DNA from 3 places in the Martinezella jaguaris genome. Region 2 is predicted to be linked to each of the others. Evidence: predicted binding sites of a transcription regulator. Region 2 holds the regulator's gene; each other region holds the start of a gene.
The links. Region 2 encodes PhoB, which activates phosphate uptake and scavenging genes when phosphate is short. Its sites were predicted from a motif close to TGTCATNNANCTGTCAT; they were not measured.
Positions count from the first base shown of each region.

Region 1 (7,197 bases), 1.6 Mb from region 2:
ACGAAATTGGGCAAATTATACATGGGAATACTCCGAAGACTTGATCGCTTTCGGCGCAAGTATTCGATTGCCCGGTGGAAATGCAATGCGAAAAGGGCCGCTGCCTAACTGTTCTCGCCGACGAGCCAGGCATGTGACGGGAAGAAGCGATCGAGACCATATTCCCGTCCGAACATCGCGTCATGCTGCAGATAGCGATAGTCGCGCACCAGCGGATCGAGATTTTGCTCCTTGCGAGACCAATCCGGAAAGGCCTGACCGTCGCGCGCTACCAACTGGTAACGATCGACGATGGTGTATTTCTTCTGCACCCGGCCGAGAAAGCCGGTGTAGAAAGGGTGCTCGTAGCCGGCGGTCTTGAGGATGTGATAGGGCAGTTGTGACGGGCTGATCGTGCCGACATCCCTGCGCACGCCGCTCTTGCTCGACCAGATGACCAGCGGCGTTTCATGCTCCTGTTTCATGACGTCAAGCGGCGCTTTTCGAGTCGCCACTTGTTCGGGCATATAGCCCATATCAGGGTAGACCGTGCCAAGCGGCGGCAGATGATCGCCCCAGAGGACGATGATCGTTTCGCGCTCGCGCTTTGAAGCCCAAGCCATCAGCATTTTCAAGCTCTGGTCGGCTTCCCGAACGCCCTGAGTATAAGTCGCCAGCGTGTCGCGATCGGCGTCGCTCAGATCGCCCTCGATGTCGACGGTATTCTCAGCGTAGCGATGCGGTTCATAGGGACCGTGGCCCTGCAATGTAACGGCGAAGAAGAAAAACGGCCGGTCCATGGCGTCGCCCTCGCGCATGATCTCCTTCATCAGCGAGTCGTCGGCGGCAAAAAGACCACGCTTCTCCATTGGCGGCATGGTCTCTTCGGTGTGGAATTCCTCGAAGCCGAAGGCTTTATAGACTTCGTTGCGATTCCAGAACCAGCCGCTGAATGGGTGGATGGAACGCGCCGCATAGCCTTCGCCGCGGAAGAAGGTGGCAAGCGACGGCATCGGCCGGCGGACATATTGCTGGTAGGGAATACTGCCGTAGGGCAGGAAGGCGTTGGAGAAGCCGGTCAGCGCCTCGAACTCGACATTGGCGGTCATGCCGCCGAATTCGGGGGAGAATACATGGCCCGATTGCGCCGCTCGGATATTCGGCATGGGATCGGGGGTGAAGGTGAGCGTGGAAAGTCTGGTTGGGTCCCAGAACGACTCGCTCATCAGCATGATGACGTCGGGCTTTTCGCGTGGGCTGGAAAGATAGCCGTAGTTGCGGGCGGGTATGGCATCGATCGCATTTTGGCCATAACCCACCGGCGCTTTGACATCCGCCATCGGCACGTTCAGCAGGAAGGCGATGATGAAGCCGTTGTAGCCGTAATTTTCCTTCTGATCCCAGACGATGGGGATGATGCGCAGCTTTTCCCGGATGAACGAATTTTGCGTTGGATCCATCTGCGAGGCAAAGGCGGCCATGAGCGGCAGGCAGATGGACAGTCGTGCGATCCTTGCGTTGCGCGAAAGCGTTGCGGCATGTTGCCAAGCATAACGCCAGAGAAAGGTGAGGGCGGCGATCGAGGCAACCATGCTGATAGCGACCGCAACCGCGGTCCATGGCCGCTCGCGGACGATCACCGGCATCAGCTCCATGATCTGGTGGGCAAAAAGGAAATCCGAAGGATAAAGCGGATCGGAAAGATAATGCTGTTTCTGATTGGAAATGAAGGCCGGAATCAGGAGCAGGGGCACAACCACTAATACCGATTGATGCGCGCGGCCGAAGATGGCGTCGAGCACCAGCATCAATAGCATGACGATACCGACCGTGGTGAAGCCGGGATGGATGGGTGAAATGAAATAGCGTGCGATATCCGTCAGTTCGCCGCGAGCAACCCACTCGATGGCGATTACGGTCAGGAGCGCAAACAGGAAAGTCAGGATAAGGCTGAGAGACTGACGTAAAGCCGTCGATTGTTGTCTCGCTGTGGCAAGCTTTTGCAGAATGGCGAGCCTGCCTGCCGACGCAGAACTTGGTACTAGGGCAACCAACGGCCTCATTCACATAACTGTCACACCTTTGTCATGAATGCCGGATGAATTGCAAGGATGGCTTAGTATTTTTGACAGGAAAATACCGCCTATGCGGGTACGGCGATCTTTGGAACGCGAAGACAGCCGAAGGCTGTTGCGGAACGGGGTTGCGCTCGCTAAATATATGGCATGACAGAACAAAGCCCCATCACCCAGACCATCCACATCGCCGTCGCTCAGCTCAATCCGACGGTCGGCGATGTCGCCGGCAACCTTGCCAAGGCGCGGGAAGCGCGGGCTGAGGCGGCGCGCGAAGGCGCGCAGCTCCTGTTGTTGACGGAGCTGTTCATCTCCGGTTACCCTCCGGAGGATCTGGTGCTGAAACCGGCCTTTATCCGCGCCTGCTGGAAGGCTGTGGAAAAGTTGGCGGCGGATACTGCCGATGGTGGACCGGGCGTGGTCGTCGGCTTTCCGCGCCAGGATGAGACAGGCCGCTATAACTCGGTAGCGGTGCTCGACGGCGGCAAGGTCCTCTTCATCAGGGACAAGGTCGATCTGCCAAACTATGGCGAGTTCGACGAGAAGCGGGTCTTCGACGAGGGTACTATCGCGGGGCCGGTAAACTTTCGGGGTGTTCGGATCGGTATCCCTATTTGCGAGGAGATCTGGAACGATCTCGGCATCTGCGAAACGCTCGCTGAAGCCGGGGCGGAAATTCTTCTGGTTCCGAACGGCTCGCCTTATTATCGCGGCAAGGTCGACGTCCGCCATCAGGTTGCGCTCCGCCAAGTGATCGAGTCGGGCCTGCCGCTCATCTTTGCGGCCCAGGTTGGTGGGCAGGATGAGCTGGTTTTTGATGGCGCAAGCTTCGGCTTCAACGCCGACAAGACGCTGGCGTTTCAGATGAGCCAGTTCGAGACCGCATTGGCGGTGACGACCTGGAAGAAGAACAGCAGTGGCTGGCACTGCACCGAAGGGCCGATGGCGCATATCCCGGAAGGCGAGGAGGCTGATTACCGTGCCTGCCTGCTGGGATTCCGCGACTATGTGAATAAGAACGGCTTCAAATCGGTCGTGCTCGGACTTTCCGGCGGCATCGACTCGGCAATTTGCGCGGCGATTGCGGTCGATGCGCTCGGCGAAGAGCGGGTGCGCACTGTCATGCTGCCCTACCGTTATACCTCCGAGGATTCGCTGAAGGATGCAGCCGATTGCGCCAAGGCGCTCGGCTGCCGCTACGACATCGTGCCGATCGAGGAGCCGGTGACCGGTTTCTCCTCGGCGCTTTCGGACCTGTTCGAAGGCACCGACAGCGGTATCACCGAGGAAAACTTGCAGAGCCGTGCGCGCGGCACCATCCTGATGGCGATCTCCAACAAGTTCGGCTCGATGGTGGTGACGACCGGCAACAAGTCGGAAATGTCGGTCGGCTATGCGACGCTCTATGGCGACATGAATGGCGGCTTCAATCCGATCAAGGACCTCTACAAGATGCAGGTCTATGCGCTGTCGCGCTGGCGTAATCTGCATGTGCCGCCGGGTGCGCTTGGCCCATCGGGCGAAGTGATCCCCGCCAACATCATCGACAAGGCGCCGTCGGCCGAGCTGCGGCCGAACCAGACGGACCAGGATTCGCTGCCGCCCTATCCGGTGCTCGACGATATCCTTGAGTGCCTGGTGGAAAAGGAAATGGCCGTCGAGGAGATCGTTGCGCGTGGCCACGATGTCGCGACCGTCCATCGCGTCGAACATCTGCTTTATCTGGCCGAATACAAGCGCCGCCAGTCGGCGCCGGGCGTAAAGATCACCAAGAAGAATTTCGGTCGTGATCGGCGCTATCCGATCACCAACCGGTTCCGCGATCGTTGATCGTGGCGCCGTATGGCGAGTGGAGAAGCAATGCGCAGTTCGGTCGAGATCTACAATATCCGCACCGGTGAGAACCGCGTCGTCTGGCAGACCGAGCGGCTGGTCGAGGCGCCGAATTTTTCGCCGAATGGGCGTTATCTGCTGTTGAACGACGACGGCCTGCTTTATCGGCTTCAGCTCGACGGCAAGGCCGAGGCCGCTCAGGTCGATACCGGCTTTGCGGCGCGATGCAACAACGACCATGGCATATCGCCCGACGGTACGCTGATCGCCATTTCGGACAAGACCGAACATGGCAAGTCCTGCATTTATGTTCTACCCGCCGAGGGCGGGACGCCAAGGCAAGTGACACGCAATCTGCCGTCCTATTGGCATGGATGGTCGCCGGATGGCCGGCGTTTCTCCTATTGCGGTATCCGCGATGATGTCTTCGATATCTACACGATTTCGATCGATGGCGGCGAAGAGACACGGTTGACGCATGGCGAGGGCCGCAATGACGGGCCTGACTATTCCGCAGATGGGCAATGGATCTATTTCAACTCCAGCCGCACTGGCCTGATGCAGATCTGGCGCATCCATCCCGATGGCACCGGGTTGCAGCAGGTGACGCATGACAATTGCGGCAATTGGTTCGCCCATCCCTCCCCGAAGAACGACAAGGTCGTGCTGATCTCCTACGACCCGGATGTTTTCGACCATCCGCGCGATCTGAATGTGCGGATGCGGCTGATGGATATGGATGGCGGCAATCTGACCACGCTGTTCGAGCTTTTCGGCGGGCAGGGCACGATCAATGTGCCGAACTGGGCGCCCAATGGCGACGAATTCGCCTATGTCCGCTACGAGCCGGCCTGATCTCTCTGGACAGTCCAGACAGCTCGCTATAAATTCCGCATCGTTCGCAGGGCGCATCCGATCCGCGGGAAGGGCAAAGCCCACCTGATGCATAGAACGTAAGACTGCCACACCTCTTTTCAGTCTGTGGGCGCGGATACCGGACGTGAATGAAAGGAGGTCTTTCGTGACCACGCGCTCTCTGGCGGGCAATGCCACCGTCGATTCCCTCAAAAAGCAGGCCAAGGCCTTTCTAAAGGCCGTCAGATCGGGCGATGCGTCGGCATGCAGCCGCGTCGCACCGTATTTTGCCGATGTCACCGATGTCGGGCTTCAGGGCGTGCAGCTTGTCCTTGCCCGCGAATACGGCTTCTCAAGCTGGACGAAACTCAAGTCGCATCTGGAAAGCGCCAACCACAGGCAAACTCCGTTAGATCAGCTTACCAACCAATTTCTGTCGTTGGTGACGGTTTCCTATTTCTCCCATACTCCGGCCGATCCGACACGCTTCGACGAGGCGTTACAGTTGCTGGAGGCCAATCCTGAAATCGTCGGGGATAGTATCCACATTGCCGCGGCGCTTGGCGATGCTGCCGGAGTGACGCGCTGGCTCGATCGCCAACCAAAGCTCCTTGATCGGAAAGGCGGACCTTACGATTGGTCTCCCTTGCTTTACGCTGCTTATGCCCGCCTGCCTAGCCGTTCCAGTTTGCCCGCGGCAAGAGTTTTGATCGAGCGCGGGGCCGATCCGAATGCCTTCTTCCTCGACGGCGGTCAGTATCGGTTTACCGCGTTGACCGGCGTTTTCGGAGAGGGCGAAGCGGGCAAGGTCCGGCAGCCGCCGCATCCCGACTGCGAGGCTTTTGCGCGTCTGTTGCTCGGCGTCGGCGCCGAGGTCAACGACAGCCAGGCTCTTTATAACAGGATGTTCGAACCTGATAATTCCTGCCTGGAATTGCTGTTGGAATACGGTCTCTCTGCCGCCGATAAGAACAATTGGCTGGTGCGCGAAGACGGCCGGCTAGTGGCGAATTCGCAGACTGTGTTTGATTATCAGCTGGCTTGGGCCTGCGAGAAGCGAATGGGAGAGCGGGTCAGGCTGCTGGTCGAGCATGGAGCCGATGTGTTGAAGTCGGTCAATGGTAGAACGCCATTCGAATGGGCGCGGATAGGCGGCGACAAGGAATTGGCGATGTATCTCGTAAGAAAAGGTGCGGCTGCCGTCCGGCTCAAGCCGGAGGATTGGATCTACATACAAATCATGACCGACGATATGCCAGTTGATCAAATAAAAGCCATCGCGCAAGTAAACGCGACGACGCCTGAGTTCGACATTCCCGAGGCGATGCGGCGAGCCCACCCTGTGATGCTGCACGAAGCTGCGGGTGAGGATGCTTTCGAGCCTGCCCGCCGTATGCTGGCCCTGGGTCTCGACGTCAACGCGATGACCAGCCGCACGCCGTTGCATGAGGCTGCTCTGCATGGCCATGTCGATATGGCGAAGCTGCTGATCGAGCATGGCGCGGACGCCACTATCCGCGATCCCTGCCACTATTCAACGCCGATCGGTTGGGCGGAGTATAATGGCAAACAGGAGATGGTCGAATTTCTGAAAACGCAGCCGCTCGATATCTTTGCCGCTGCTGCTTATGGCCAGGTTGAGCAGTTGGCCGCGCATCTGGATTCGCATCCTGATCAGATGAATATCCGGTTCGGCGATTTCCGCCCGCGCGGGCAGGCGAACCCGGAACGCGACTGGTTGACGCCACTCGGCTTTGCGATCCTCAATGGTCGTATTGATGCGGTGCGCCTTCTGCTGGAGCTCGGCGCCGACCGCTCGGTGAGAGATGCATCCGGCCGCTCATATAGCGATCTAGCGCAGGAGACCGGCGATGAGGCAATCGTCTCGTTGCTCAGCGCGGCGCCTGTTGTTCCGGCTGCGGCCCGCCTGCCTTCGGATGTTTGAGATCGATTTTGCCCTGGTCGGTCGCGAGGAATTGCGGTCCGACCTGGCGCACCTTGTTCGCCGTGGGATCATAGGGCCGATCCGGCGGGACCTGTTTTGGCTGAACCTGAGTAATCGACGGCGCCGAGGTCACTGGTGTCTGCTGTGGCGGTAACGTCGCGTCAGTTTGGGGCCGCGCCGTTTCGATTGTCGTTATCGAGCTTTCCGGCTGCGTCAGCGACTGCTGTTCAGGCGCATAAGCCTCGGGCTTCAATCTGGTATTGATGACGGTGTCGGGCTCAGCGGAAGCCGGAATGGAGCAGCCATTCCGTTGCATGGCAGCCAGCAATTGCCGGCGCTGCGCGCCTTCGGCGTCGACGCGGGTCAAACTCAGCTCACGCTCATCCATCAATGAACCAAGATCCTGCTGCATCCGGTCGAGCGACGTCTGCATCTGATCGCAGGCGCCGCTATCGCCAGAGCCGAAGACCACCACGCTGCCGTCGGAAGCGCAGCCCTGATAGCGCATAT
Region 1 is NZ_CP032694.1:2,356,739-2,363,935, reverse strand. Features, by position in the region: gene CCGE525_RS11550 (DUF1003 domain-containing protein) at 1-23, opposite strand, end outside; gene CCGE525_RS11545 (LTA synthase family protein) at 105-2,042, opposite strand; gene CCGE525_RS11540 (NAD+ synthase) at 2,205-3,884, shown strand; gene CCGE525_RS11535 (TolB family protein) at 3,915-4,742, shown strand; gene CCGE525_RS11530 (ankyrin repeat domain-containing protein) at 4,909-6,687, shown strand; gene CCGE525_RS11525 (hypothetical protein) at 6,635-7,197, opposite strand, start outside.
Region 1: a site for PhoB is predicted at 2,052-2,068, ahead of CCGE525_RS11545 (LTA synthase family protein). Genes of this name have one in related genera too.

Region 2 (7,197 bases):
CGGCACGGCCGCGGACATCAAGACCCTCTACCTGGAAGGGAACGACATGATCGTCGCCGGCAAAATCGAATTGACCCAGCGAGGCTGCACTTTCCGCCATTGCTCTACTCCTACTGCGCCCGCGACGTCTACGCGGTTCTATGTCCTCAGATCGCGCCCAGGCACCAAGCAAGAATCGATTTTTGCGCATGAAGGCGGTTTTCCGCCTCATCGAAAACAACGGATTGCGGACCGTCGATCACCTCGTCCGTCACTTCCTCCCCGCGATGAGCGGGCAGGCAATGCATGAACAACGCGTCCTTGCCGGCCTGTGCCATCAAAGCCGCGTTGACCTGATAGGGCTGGAAGACGTTGTGACCGCGGGCCCGGTGCTCCTGATTCATGGAAACCCAGGTATCGGTTACCACGCAATCGGCGCCGGCGACCGCACGGTCGGCATCATGCGAGAGCATGATTTCGGCGCCCTCGTTGCGGGCCCAGTTCAGATAGTGATCCTTCGGCTCGGAACCAAGGGGTACGGCCATGTTCATGCGATAGCCGAAACGAGCAGCCCCTTCGACCAGCGAATGAAGCACGTTGTTGCCGTCGCCGCTCCAGGCGATGGTCTTGCCCTTGATCGGGCCGCGATGCTCCTCGAAGGTCATGATATCGGCCATGATCTGGCAGGGATGCGTATCGTCGGTCAGCGCGTTGATAACCGGCACGGTCGCGTGTTCAGCGAGTTCCAGCATACGCGAATGGTCGGTCGTGCGGATCATGATCGCATCGACGTAGCGCGACAGCACCTTGGCCGTATCGCCGATCGTCTCAGCACGGCCGAGCTGCATTTCCGTGCCCGACAGGAACAGCGTCTCGCCACCGAGCTGGCGCATACCGACGTCAAAGGAGACGCGTGTGCGGGTGGACGGCTTCTCGAAGATCATCGCCAGCATCTTGCCGGCCAGAGGCTTGTCGACGGCGCCCGCCTTCAGCGCCTGCTTTCGCACGATGGCATCGTCGATGATGCTGCGCAGATCGGTCGCCGCGACGGCGGAGAGATCGAGAAAGTGTTTCGGTGAAGCCATGTCCTACCTGTACTCCCAAAAAAGATAACGCCCGCTGTTGGGGCAAAAACGCCCCGATCAGCAGGCGTTGAACTCAAGCCGACTTCTTGACGCGGGCGGCGCGCAGCGATTCTGCAGCACGTTCGATACGAGCAATGCCTTCGCGCGCTTCCTCGGCCGTCACCACCAGCGGCGGCAGCAGGCGGATGACGTTGTCGCCGGCCGGCACGCCCAGCAGATGCTCGGCGCGGATCGCCTGCAACAGCTCTGCCTGCGGAATGGCAGCCTTAATGCCGAGCAACAGCCCCTCGCCGCGGATATCCTCGATGATATCCGGAAAACGATCCTTGAGCGAGGCGAGGCCCTGGCGGAAGACCAATGCGACGTCGCGCACATGCTGCAGGAAGCCATCGGCCAGCACGACATCCAGCACGGCATTGCCGACGGCCATGGCGAGCGGGTTGCCGCCATAGGTCGAGCCATGCGTGCCGGCTTTCATGCCTGATGCGGCCTCAGCAGTCGCAAGGCAGGCGCCGAGCGGAAAGCCGCCGCCGATACCCTTGGCAACGGCCATGATATCAGGGGTAATGCCCGCCCATTCGTGGGCGAAAAGCTTGCCGGTGCGGCCGACGCCGGTCTGAACTTCGTCGAGGACCAGAAGCAGACCATGCTCGTCGCAGATCTGACGCAGCCCGCGCAAGAACTCATTCGTCGCCGGGCGGATACCACCCTCGCCCTGAACAGGTTCGATCAGAATGGCGGCCGTCTCATTGGTAACGGCGGCACGCACCGCGTCGAGATCGCCGAAGGGTACCTGGTCGAATCCAGGCGCCTTCGGGCCGAAACCTTCGAGATATTTCTCCTGACCGCCGGCGGCGATCGTCGCGATCGTGCGGCCGTGGAAAGCGCCTTCGAAGGTGATGATATGGTATCTCTCGGGATGACCCTTGGCGAACTGGTAGCGCCGTGCCGTCTTGATGGCGCATTCCAGCGCCTCGGCGCCCGAATTGGTGAAGAACACCTTGTCGGCGAAGGTGGCTTCCGTCAGGCGCTTCGACAGCTTCTCCTGGCCCGGCACCTCATAGAGGTTGGACAGGTGCCAGACCTTGTCGGCCTGCGACTTCAGCTCTGCAACCAGATGGGGATGCGCATGGCCGAGCGCATTCACCGCGACGCCGGCGGCGAAATCGAGATAGCGTTCGCCGGTTTCTGTGATCAGCCATACGCCTTCGCCTCGCTCGAACCGCAGCGGAGCACGCACATAGGTGTCATAAAGCGGCGCGGTTTCAGCCATGGCCCATATCTCCTCGATCACAACCTTTAGGGCCAATCGTTTCCTTCGAGTGAAACGGGCCCAGAAAAATCAAAATGCCGCCTTGCGGCGGCCTGAGGCACTATTGATGTTTTGCACCGCGATGTCAACAAAACTGGCGATTTAGCAGGTGCGGCAGAGCGCCTCTGGAGGGACGGCTCGTCTTTGACAACTTATATTGCATAAATGCCACTCACCTATAGCAAGTTGGGGAAAACCTCGAAATCGATTCTCCAAGATTCCCGCGACTCTTGTCACGGAGTCAGCCTCACACTAGGTTAAAAACCAATTACTAGACTGCATGCGGCGGAACTAGTCACCACAATTTTAAAGCGTTTCACGCCTCGACCCAATGCGAGGCAATGGTGAGGGATTCTGCCATCAGAAACGCGACAGCGGAGACAGGGCATGAATTGGACAGACGAACGCGTCGAGAAGCTGAAGAAGCTGTGGTCCGAAGGTTTGAGCGCCAGCCAGATCGCGGCACAGCTCGGTGGTGTCAGTCGTAATGCCGTCATCGGCAAAGTGCATCGCTTGAGCCTGCCGGGCCGGGCCAAGGCCGGCGGAGCGGCAACGACGGCTCGAGCGCCAAAACGCAATACCTCGGCACCACGCGCGCCGAATTACGCCTCGCGCGTTGCAACCCGCACGGTTACCCGCCAGCAGGGTGCGACAATGCTCAAGGAAGAGGTCGAGATCGATACCGTCCACGAGATCGAATATCGTCCGGCCGCCAATGTGGTGGTTCCGATCTCGCGCCGTCTCGGCCTGACGGAACTCACCGAACGCACCTGCAAGTGGCCAGTCGGCGACCCGCTGAAGGACGATTTTCACTTCTGCGGCAACGACAGCCCGGACTCTTCGCCCTACTGCACCTACCATCAGCGCCTGGCTTATCAGCCGGTCCATGATCGGCGCCGAGCGGCACACTGAACCACATCAGCCAAATGAAAGAAACGGGCCGAAAGGCCCGTTTTCTGTTTCCGCCGCTCTGCAAAAAACCAGTCGGATGATCCGATCAGGCCTCCATGGAATAACCCGCGCCGCGAACGGTGCGAATGACGTCCTGCATATTGGAGAAATTCAGGGCCTTGCGCAGGCGACCGACATGCACATCGACAGTGCGTTCGTCGACATAGATATCGTGTCCCCATACACCGTCGAGCAACTGCGAACGCGAGAATACGCGGCCCGGCGAGGACATCAGGAATTCCAGCAGGCGGAATTCCGTCGGCCCCAACCGCACTTCGCGGCTCTTGCGGTGAACGCGATGGGTCTCGCGGTCCAGCTCGATATCGCCACAGCGCAACACCGTGGAGAGAACCTCCGGGCGGGCTCTGCGCAGCATCGCCTTGACGCGAGCCATCAGCTCCGGCGTCGAGAACGGCTTGACGACATAGTCGTCCGCGCCGGTGGAAAGGCCGCGCACGCGCTCGCTTTCCTCGCCGCGGGCCGTGAGCATGATGATCGGCAGGCGCTCCGTCTCCGGCCGCATGCGCAGCCGGCGGCAGAGTTCGATGCCGGACACGCCGGGGAGCATCCAGTCGAGGATCAGAAGATCGGGGATGCGCTCCTGGAGGCGCAGCTCGGCTTCATCGCCTCTCAGGATAGTGTCGACCTCGAAGCCTTCGGCCTCGAGGTTATAGCGCAGCAGAACGCTTAGCGCTTCCTCGTCTTCTACAACAGCTACTCTCGGAACCATGCGCCTCTGGTCTCCCTCTCTTGGCTTCTACGTTATTCCGTCACTGCACCGACGGTATTGGCAGTATCGTCTTTCGGGCGCTCGCCTTCGGGCTGAGCACCGGTCGCCATGTAATAGATCGTCTCGGCGATGTTGGTGGCATGGTCGCCGATGCGCTCGATGTTCTTGGCGCAGAAGAGAAGATGCGTGCAGGTGGTGATGTTGCGCGGATCTTCCATCATGTAGGTCAGCATCTCGCGGAAGAGCGAGGTGTACATGGCGTCGATTTCCTCGTCGCGTTCGCGGATCGATACGGCCTTGTCAGGCGAACGGGTCGTATAGACATCGAGTACTTCCTTGAGCTGGACGAGCGCCAGTTCGGAGAGATGTTCGATGCCGCGGGCGAGACGACGCGGAACGCCGGTGCCCTGCACGGCGATGACGCGCTTGGCGGTGTTCTTGCCGAGATCGCCGACGCGCTCCAGGTCGGAGGCGATGCGGATGGAACCCATGATTTCACGCAGGTCGGCAGCCATCGGCTGGCGGCGAGCGATGGTGACGATCGCCTTGTCGCCGACCTCACGCTCGGCGTGGTCCAGAATGACGTCATCGGAGATGACCTTCTGCGCAAGGCTGGCATCGCCGTTTACCAGTGCGCGGACGCTGTCGCTGACCATCTGCTCCGCCAGGCCGCCCATTTCGGAAATGCGGCGTGTCAGGAATTTTAGGTCTTCGTCATAGGCAGAGAGAATGTGTGTAGAGACCATTTTGCTATCCTCAAGGTGAACGATGTGAAGGGAACCGCGCGGGGAGCATCATCAGCCAAAGCGGCCCATGATGTAATCCTGCGTGCGGAAATCATCGGGATTGGTGAACATCTTATCGGTGTCGTTCTCCTCGACCAGATGGCCGAGGTGAAACATCGCGGTGCGTTGTGAAACGCGGGCTGCTTGCTGCATGGAATGCGTCACGATGACGATCGTGAAGTTTTCCCGCAGCTCATGTATGAGTTCCTCGACTTTGGCGGTGGCGATCGGATCGAGTGCCGAGCACGGCTCATCCATGAGGATGACCTCCGGACTGACGGCGACGGCGCGGGCAATGCAGAGACGCTGCTGCTGGCCGCCGGACAGGCTGGTGCCGGCATCATACAGCCGATCCTTCACTTCTCCCCAAAGGCCAGCCTTCTGCAGGCTGGTTTCGACGATGTGATCCAGATCGGCTTTGGAACGGTGAAGCCCGTGGATACGGGGCCCATAGGCTACATTCTCGTAGATCGACTTCGGGAACGGATTTGGCTTTTGGAACACCATGCCGACACGGGCGCGCAGCTCTACAACATCGATGGCGCTGTCATAGACATCCTGATCATCGAGCGTGATCTTGCCGGTGATGCGGCAGGTGTCGATCGTATCGTTCATGCGATTGAGGCAACGCAGGAAGGTGGATTTGCCGCAGCCGGAAGGACCGATCAGCGCCGTGACCGTATTGACGCGGATGTTCAGGTTCACGTCGAACAGGGCGCGCTTGTCGCCATAATAGACCGAGACGTCCTGGCCGATCATCTTATAGGGGATCGTCATCATCTTCTTAGCCAGTACTTTTTCGCTCACGGCTTCCGTCATCATGTTCATTCCATCGCCTCCTGTCACCAGCGCCGCTCAAAACGACGGCGCAGCAGGATAGCCCCGATATTCATCGCAACGAGGAAGAAGAGCAGGACGATAATGGCCCCGGAGGTTCTTTCGACAAAGGCGCGCTCGGCTTCGCTCGCCCACATGTAGATCTGCACCGGCAGCGCCGTCGAGGGATCGAGCGGCCCTGCCGGATAATTGGCGACGAAGGCGACCATGCCGATCAAGAGCAACGGCGCGGTTTCGCCAAGCGCATGCGCCAGCCCGAGGATCGTGCCCGTCAGAATGCCGGGCATGGCGAGCGGCAGGACATGGTGGAACACCACCTGCATGCGCGAAGCACCAAGGCCGAGGGCCGCGCTGCGGATCGACGGCGGCACGGCCCTCAGCGCCGAGCGCGTGGCGATAATGATCATCGGCAGCGTCATCAGGCTGAGCACCAGCCCGCCGACCAGCGAGGCAGAACGGGGCAGGCCCATGAAATTAATGAAGACCGAAAGGCCGAGCAGGCCGTAGACGATCGACGGCACCGCCGCGAGATTGTTGATATTGACCTCGATCAGATCGGTCAGCCGGTTCTTCGGCGCGAATTCCTCCAGGTAGATCGAGGCGGCAACGCCAACCGGCAATGCCAAGACCAGCACGGTGAGCATCAGATAGAGGGAACCGATCAGCGCGACACCGAGGCCCGCAGCCTCCGGGCGGCTCGAATTGCCGGACAAGAACAGGCCGGTGTTGAATGCCTTGTACAACGCACCGCCGGCGGCGAGTTGCCTCATCCATGCGAGCTGCTGGTCGGAGACCTTGCGGTCCTTTTCGGCCGCCGTCAGGTCGATCTGTCCCTTGTTGGCGGAGTCGATATTGGCGCTGGCGAGGAAAGTGACCTCTACCGTCTTCCCGATGATCGAGGGATCGGCCAGGACCTTGTCGCGCAATGCAATCCGTGCGCCGTCCGATACCATTTCCGTCGCTTCGCGGACGAGCACCCGGTTGGAAGGATCGATGCCCAGAGCCTTCACCAGAGCGTCACGGATGAGAACCGGATAATTGGCTGATATCAGCACCTTCGGATCGCCGCCGCGCTTGCCGGCGGGATCGATCACCTTCTCGGTGAACTCTATCGGCAAGATGATCGAGGTCTGCACGAAGGCCGTGTAGCCGTGGCGTACCACTGTGGAGACCAGGATGATGAGGAAGACAAGGCCGAAGGTAACGGCGGCAAGACCATAGGCGCGGAATCGGCGTTCAGCGGCGTAGCGACGCTTGATGCCGATATCACGCCGCAGCGGCGCGCCGGGCGTCATCCCACGCGGAATCGGCGATGGGGCGGAAGTTACGACATCGCTCATTCGTATTGCTCCCTATATCGGCGGACGATGTAGAGCGCATAAACGTTCAGGCAAAGGGTCAGGCCGAAGAGCGTGATGCCGAGCGCGAAGGCCACCAGTGTCTGCGGCGAGGTAAATTCGAGGTCGCCGGTCAACTGGTTGACGATCTTTACGGTGACCGTCGTCATCGGCTCGAAAG
Region 2 is NZ_CP032694.1:741,854-749,050, reverse strand. Features, by position in the region: gene CCGE525_RS03700 (Hsp33 family molecular chaperone) at 1-100, opposite strand, end outside; gene argF (ornithine carbamoyltransferase) at 147-1,064, opposite strand; gene CCGE525_RS03690 (aspartate aminotransferase family protein) at 1,138-2,337, opposite strand; gene CCGE525_RS03685 (GcrA family cell cycle regulator) at 2,764-3,288, shown strand; gene phoB (phosphate regulon transcriptional regulator PhoB) at 3,374-4,057, opposite strand; gene phoU (phosphate signaling complex protein PhoU) at 4,090-4,803, opposite strand; gene pstB (phosphate ABC transporter ATP-binding protein PstB) at 4,855-5,670, opposite strand; gene pstA (phosphate ABC transporter permease PstA) at 5,685-7,019, opposite strand; gene pstC (phosphate ABC transporter permease subunit PstC) at 7,016-7,197, opposite strand, start outside.

Region 3 (7,197 bases), on a different replicon from region 2:
CCGCAGCGGCAAGTGCTTCGGGAACCATACCGTTTTCAAACTCTTCGCGCGAGCGAAGCAACGGGAAATCCAGCTTGGCGATATCCAGCCTGCGCAGCGTAAAGCCTGCATTTGTCGCACCTGTCGCGTATGCATCCGCAAGCGCGCCACACAGATGGCGATCATGACCGTCCGGATGCGCTTCTATGATCAGTATGTGCCGCGGCAAAGTTCAAGCTCCTGTTGGAATTGAGAGGTGTGCTCGAGACTGGGTGCCTCGTATCGCGTCGAAGCCCAGTCGATGAGAGCACGCGCTTTCAACCGACGACGGCATTATGACATGCCATCCGGAAAGAGCCTTGACCTATCGCAATTTCTTCCTGTGGAACGAGGAATGTTTTCGCTCATGCCGGAAGAACCAGCTCTTTGCCATCTCCAGCGCGACCGCGAAAGCGACGGTTATGGAGAGCAGAGCGCCCAGCACGCTGAAAGGCAGAGGCACGAAACCGAAGGTCTCCGCGAAGGGCAGATATGGCAGGCTGATGCCGACGAGACCGATGGGGGCTGTCGTTGCGACAAGCAGGCCGCTCGGCCTGCTCTTCCAACTCGAAAAGACCGTGCGGACGATCAGCATCGTTGCGATCTGAGATGTCAGCGATTCAACGAACCATCCCGTCCGGAACGCATCGACGCCCACTCCGGCGAAGAGAAGGAAACCGAAGGTCACGAAATCGAAGAGGGAGCTGATCGGCCCGAAACACAGCATGAAGCGTTGAATGCCGGCGATGTTCCAGCGCTTCGGCCGCTGCACCTCGGCAGGATCGACCCTGTCGGTGGCGATCGTCATCGACGGGATGTCCGCCAGAAGATTGTTGAGCAGGATCTGTTTGGCAAGCAGTGGCAGGAAGGGCAGCAGGAGCGAGGCTATCGCCATGCTGATCATGTTGCCGAAATTGGCGCTGGTGGCGATCGATATATATTTCAGCGTATTTGCAAACGTCCGTCGTCCGTCGTCGACGCCACGCATCAGGACATCGAGGTCGCGGCGCAGCAGGATGACGTCGGCCGCTTCCCGCGCAACATCGACGGCGCTATCGACCGAGATGCCCACATCGGCTTCATGCAGAGCGGGAGCATCATTGATACCGTCGCCCATATAGCCGACGACATGGTTAGCCCTGCGCAAGGCCTTGATAATCCGCTCTTTTTGATTGGGATCGATTTCAGCGAACAGGTCCGTCTTCGTGGCTTTGGCGAAAAGCGCATCATTGCTCATGGACGCGATGTCGCGGCCACTCAGCACGCGCGCGTCTTTCAGACCGACCAACTTCGCCAGATGCGCGACGACATAGCGATTGTCCCCCGAGATGATCTTGATGCCGATCCCGCGCTTGCGTAGCCCCCCAAGAACCTCCTTCACGCCAGCCTTGGGAGGATCAAGAAACAGGAGGAAGCCTTCCAGGCAAAGGGCGGTTTCGTCGCTTTTGTCGAGTGGCGTCTTTTGCTGATCAAATGAGCCTGTCGCCACCGCTATGACGCGAATTCCGTCCTCGCTCCATCGCTGGTAGCGTCCGTCGATTTCGGCGCGCAACTGGGCATCGATCGGTTTGGCGACGCTGCCTGCTTTCGCCGTCGTGCAAATGTCCAAAAGAGTAGTGACCGCGCCCTTGCAGATCAGTTGGGCGCCATCCTGCTGAGCGACGACGACCGAAAGCCGCTTTCGGGCGAAATCATAAGGAATCTCACCCAGCTTCCGATAAGCTGAAAGCACGGTTTCTTTTTTTTCGGCCAGAATGGCATCGTCGAGCGGATTCTTGAGACCCGCCTGCAGGCCGGCGTTGAGGATGGCCAGCAATCTTACCTGGTCGGAAGGCTGACCCTGCACGTCAACACATTTGTCGAGGCGGATCGTCCCCTCCGTCAGCGTTCCGGTCTTGTCCGTGCAGAGCATATCCATGCTGCCCAGATTTTCCATGGCCTCCAGACGGCGGATAATGACACCCTGCCGCGCCATGACACGGGCGCCGCGCGCCAGCGTCACACTGATGATGGCGGGCAACAGCTCGGGCGTCAGCCCGACAGCGAGTGCAAGCGAAAACAGCAGTGAGTCGATAAGCGGACGGTGGAGCAGTAGGTTAGCGATGAAAACGACGAATACGATGACCAGCATAATTCTGGTCATCAGATAGCCGAAGCGGCGAATACCGCGCGCAAAGTCCGTTTCGGGAATTTCGCGGGTGATGGCGCCCGCGATAGCGGCGAACTCCGTGTTGTTGCCTGTCTTGACCGCAAGCGCGGTTGCGATGCCGCTTCGCACCGAAGTTCCGGTGAAGACACAGTTCAAGCGACCGTCGATCGGCGTGTCGGGCTTGGATATGCCCGGCGCTTTGGCGACGGGAAACGTCTCGCCGGTCAGCGCCGCCTCCGTCACATTGAGGTCCTGGGTGGATAGAAGAACCGCATCGGCGGGCACCAGACTCCCCGCAGACAGTTTGATGATGTCACCGGGCACGATCCGATCAGCCGGGATTGTCTGTTCCTTCCCGTCGCGGATGACGGCAGCGGTTAGCGAAATGCCGCGTCGAAGCGATTCGATGGCACGCGAGGCAGAGAATTCCTGCGAGAATCCCAGCAGGCAGCTTGCGCCGACGATACAGCCGATGATCACGGCGTCATGTATTTCGCCAACGCCTGCAGCGACGATAGCCGCGAAAATGAGAATTAAGACCAGCGGGCTGAGAAACTGCTTCAGCAGGAGGCGCAACACATTCGCTCGACCGCCGACCCTGAGTGTGTTCGAACCGTAGATTTGCAACCGGCCCGTCGCTTCCGCCGTGGACAGGCCAGACGACTGCGATTTATATTCGGTAAACAGCACCGCGATGGATTTTGCCCAGTAAGGAGTGGGGAAATCTGCGACACGATGCTCTAGCGCGACATTCTTGGCTGGATTGTCCATGGTCCTGCTCCCTGGGAGGATGAGGAACAATTGCACGCGCAGCGCAGCGGGCATTGATGAGGGTCAATTTCTGGCTCCCGGCATGCCCGCGGTGGCGTTACCGCGGACGGCACCGCACCCAACCCGAATGTGATCTGGGCTCAGGACTTTGGTAACAGGACCGTTCCAGTCAGGCAAAGAGTGACGACCGCATCGGATAGTTGCCGACGATTGATTTATGCCGAGAAATCCAGGAGCAGACGAGACGAATGCTGTGCGGGTGTTTCGAACATCCGGTACTCTGTCACATCCATGTCATGAAACGCGTCGACACCTCGTGCCAGGTCAGGAGCGGGTACCCATGGATTATTTCAGACGTTTCAACTTTCTGTTCGCAACGCCGGCTTTCGACAGCGACGACCTGGAGGGCGCCCGCTACAACCAGATCGTCGAGGAGATCGAGCGCTCGGGCTTTGAGGTAGTGCGGGCGCGCAATCTCGAAGATGCAGAGATAGCCGTGCAGACAGACGCCGCCATCGGCTGCATGCTCGTCGACTGGGGCAAAAAGGGGCTCGAGGGCAAAACGGCTTCCCTCATCAATCTGATGCGTCGGCGCGGTCTCGAATTCCCGATCATCCTGCTGATCCGCCGTAAGCGCTTCGAGGATGTGCCGGTGGAGGTGCTCGATTTCATCGACGGCTATGTCTTCCTGTCGGAAGAAACGCCCGCCTTCATCGCCAAGAGCCTCATCAGCCGGCTCAAGCAATATGCCGAGACGTTGAAGACGCCGTTCTTCGGTGCGCTGGTCGATTATGCCGAAGAAGGCAACCACCTTTGGACCTGCCCTGGGCACAATGGCGGCATCTTCTACAGCCGCAGCCCTATCGGTCGAGTATTCATGGAGCATCTCGGCGAAGCGGTGTTTCGCGACGATCTCGACAATTCCGTGCTCGACCTCGGCGACCTTCTGACCCACGAAGGACCGGCGCTGGCCGCACAGAAGGAAGCCGCCAAAATTTTCGGCGCCGAGAAGACCTATTTCGTGCTGAACGGCACCTCCACCTCCAATAAGGTCGCCCTCTCCGCCCTCGTCACCGATGGCGATCTCGTGCTGTTCGACCGTAACAATCATAAGGCCGCTCATCACGGCGCGTTGATGATTTCCGGCGGCATTCCGGTTTACCTGCCGACTATACGCAACCTCCATGGCTTGATCGGTCCCATCGATTTTGCGGCTATGGACGAAGAGGCGCTCAGAGAGCGCATCCGCACCCATCCGCTGGTGAAAGACCCCGAGGCCTACAAAAAGCCTCGTCCATTCCGCGTCGCGGTGGTGGAGCAGTGCACCTACGACGGCACCATTCACAATGCCGAGATGATCCTCAAGCGTATCGGACATTTGTGCGATTACATCCTCTTCGACGAGGCCTGGGCCGGCTTCATGAAGTTTCATCCGCTCTATGCCGGACGTTTTGCCATGGGTCTTGCCGATCTCGGCCCGGATGCGCCAGGCATCGTCGCCACTCAATCCACCCATAAGCAGCTTGCAAGCTTCTCGCAGGCCTCGCAGATCCACATGAAGGACCGGCATATCACCGGCCAGAAGCGCCGTGTGGAGCACCGGCGGTTCAACGAAAGCTTCATGCAGCACGCGTCGACCTCACCCTTCTACCCGCTGTTTGCCTCGCTTGACGTGGGCGCGCAGATGATGAAGGGCCGCTCGGGCGAAGTGCTGTGGGACGATACGATCCGTCTCGGTATCGAGCTGCGTAAGAAGATCCGTGCGGTGCGCCGCGAATTCGAGGAAAAGGAGCATCGCCCCGAGCGCCGCTGGTTCTTCGAGCCCTTCGTGCCAGACCGGGTGGCAATCCCGGATGTGTCGAGCCCCGGCGCGGTGCATGAGGTGCTTTGGGAAAGTGTCTCTACCGACCAGCTCGCCACCAATCCCGCCTTCTGGCACCTGACGCCGGACGCTACATGGCATGGCTTTTCAGGGATGGAGCAGGGCTTCGCCATGACCGATCCGAACAAGCTCACCCTGCTCACCCCCGGCTTCGACCGGAAAAGCGGAAAATACACCGAGCACGGCATACCGGCGCCCATAGTCGCGCAATATCTGCGGGAAAACCGCATAGTCGCGGAGAAGAACGACCTCAATTCGCTGCTCTTCTTGCTCACGCCTGGTGTAGAGGCCAGCAAAGCCGGTACCCTGATCAGCGGCCTCGTCGCCTTCAAAAAACTCCATGACGACAATGCTCTGCTGGAGGAGGCGATCCCGGAATTCTATCGACGCCGTCCGGGCCGCTATGGCGGAGTACGCCTGCGCGATCTGTGCGCGGAAATGCACAACTTCTTCCGCCAGGCCGATGTCAGCGCGCTTCAGACAAAACAGTTTTCTGCTGACCACTTACCCCCGATGGCCATGTCGCCCCATGATGCCGCGCGCTGCCTGGTTCGCAACGATGTCGACTATCTGCCGATCGACGCCATTGCCGGCCGCATCGCAACCACGCCGTTTGTAGTTTATCCTCCCGGTATTGCGACTATCGTGCCAGGCGAGCGCCTGAGCGAAAGGGCTAAGCCCATGATCGACTATCTCAAGATGTTTGAAACCTGCTTCAACACCTTCCCCGGCTTTGAGGTGGAGATTCAGGGGATCTATCGCGAGATCGATGCATCCGGCCGCATCCGGCTTTATACCTACGTCGTTGCGGAATAGGCTGAGAAGTTCAGGTTCGATCATGGAGCAGAACAAAACGATCTTCATTCGTCCGTCTCGCGAGACGGACGTCGATGCTATGCTTGCCATCTATCGCCGCCACATTCGCCGCGGCGTCGAGGACGGGGTGGACGATAACGACACGCCGCAACCGGATGATCTGCGGGAACGGCGCAAAAATTTGAAGAGCCGCCGGTTTCCGCATGTGGTCGCGATCGAAGGCGAAAAAGTGGTGGGCTATGCCTATGTGGTTCTGTTCCGCAAACGCCCGGCCTATCGCTACACCGTCAAGCATTCGATCTATGTGCATCATGACCATGTCGGCCAGGGTGTCGGGAGCCTCCTCATGCGGGCGTTGATCGACACCTGTGCCGCCGCCGGCTTTCGGCAGATGATCGGCTATATCGACGCCGATAACGCTGCTTCGCTCGCCCTGCATGAACGGTTCGGTTTTGCCCGTGTCGGCCTGTTGCCGGGAGTTGCCTATCGTTACGGCCGTTGGGCCGACACCGTCATGGTGCAGCGTTCACTTGCCGCCGGCTCGACCACCCCACCGCCGCCACTGCCCCTCTCCACCCGCTGAGACCAACGGGATTGAATCTCTGGTACCAACGCACTCCCATTGCATCGGGGCGCTCCCAATCGAGATTGAGGCGGCGAATTCGTTATCGACCTCCAACCTCGTCGTGACGGCTGGCGTCCTTCCCTTTGACAAATCCCGATTTGACTTCTGGCCTGCCGCAACGGCATCCGGACGTCGAGCGATCATCGGCGTAGCCTTCGATCAGGATCGGCGCGCTGCAAATTCCGGCGCCATCTGGACATCGCCGCTCTCCTGTTCTGCGCCATGATTGACCGTCACGCCGACTAGGTCGTGGATGCATAGTGGCACGAGATGAGACCAACAGCATTTCTCCGTTGCCGATGCCTTTGGCATTTCGCTCACTGCAGCAACGACAAAATTGGAAATGTAGTGTTAACGATTGCTCAAGCACAGTGATAATGCACTAGAACTTTTTCGCCCACTTTGATTCCGACACCCCGCCCGGCATCATGCAGATGAACGGCTCGGCGGCTCGGGGAGATACCGCATGCGCCCAAGATTTAGCATTTTCAAGTGCCTCGGCTTCGCCGCAGTGGCGGCAGCACTTTGCGGTGCGGGCCCGGCATTTGCCTTGAGCAATGCGTCGGCCATTCCAGTCTGGCTGGCGGGATATGTTGGAGAAGGAAATGGGCAGATTGCTCCAGTCGTGCTGGAGCGGGCTCGGGCACTCTACCTGGAGAAGGTCGCAGAGGGACGTGTGAGAAACGCATGCTATTTTGCGATGGACGCCACGCGTCCTAACGGAACTGCAGGTGGCCGGTTCTACATGATCTGCGAGGCGTCCCAGTCTTTCCACGTGATATCGGCAGGGCATGGCGGTGGCCGCAATCTGCAAGGGGTCGTCAACTTTTCCAACGGGCGGGAGTGTGCAAAAAACTTCGGCAACGCAATGGATTCCAATCTGACGGCCGGTGGCGAGTACCTTACGAATGAGATCAAGACATCCTTTAAAGGCTA
Region 3 is NZ_CP032695.1:1,171,191-1,178,387, reverse strand. Features, by position in the region: gene CCGE525_RS27770 (NAD(P)H-dependent oxidoreductase) at 1-208, opposite strand, end outside; gene mgtA (magnesium-translocating P-type ATPase) at 344-2,938, opposite strand; gene CCGE525_RS27760 (Orn/Lys/Arg family decarboxylase) at 3,279-5,636, shown strand; gene CCGE525_RS27755 (GNAT family N-acetyltransferase) at 5,659-6,219, shown strand; gene CCGE525_RS27750 (hypothetical protein) at 6,728-7,197, shown strand, end outside.
Region 3: a site for PhoB is predicted at 3,220-3,236, ahead of CCGE525_RS27760 (Orn/Lys/Arg family decarboxylase). Genes of this name have one in related genera too.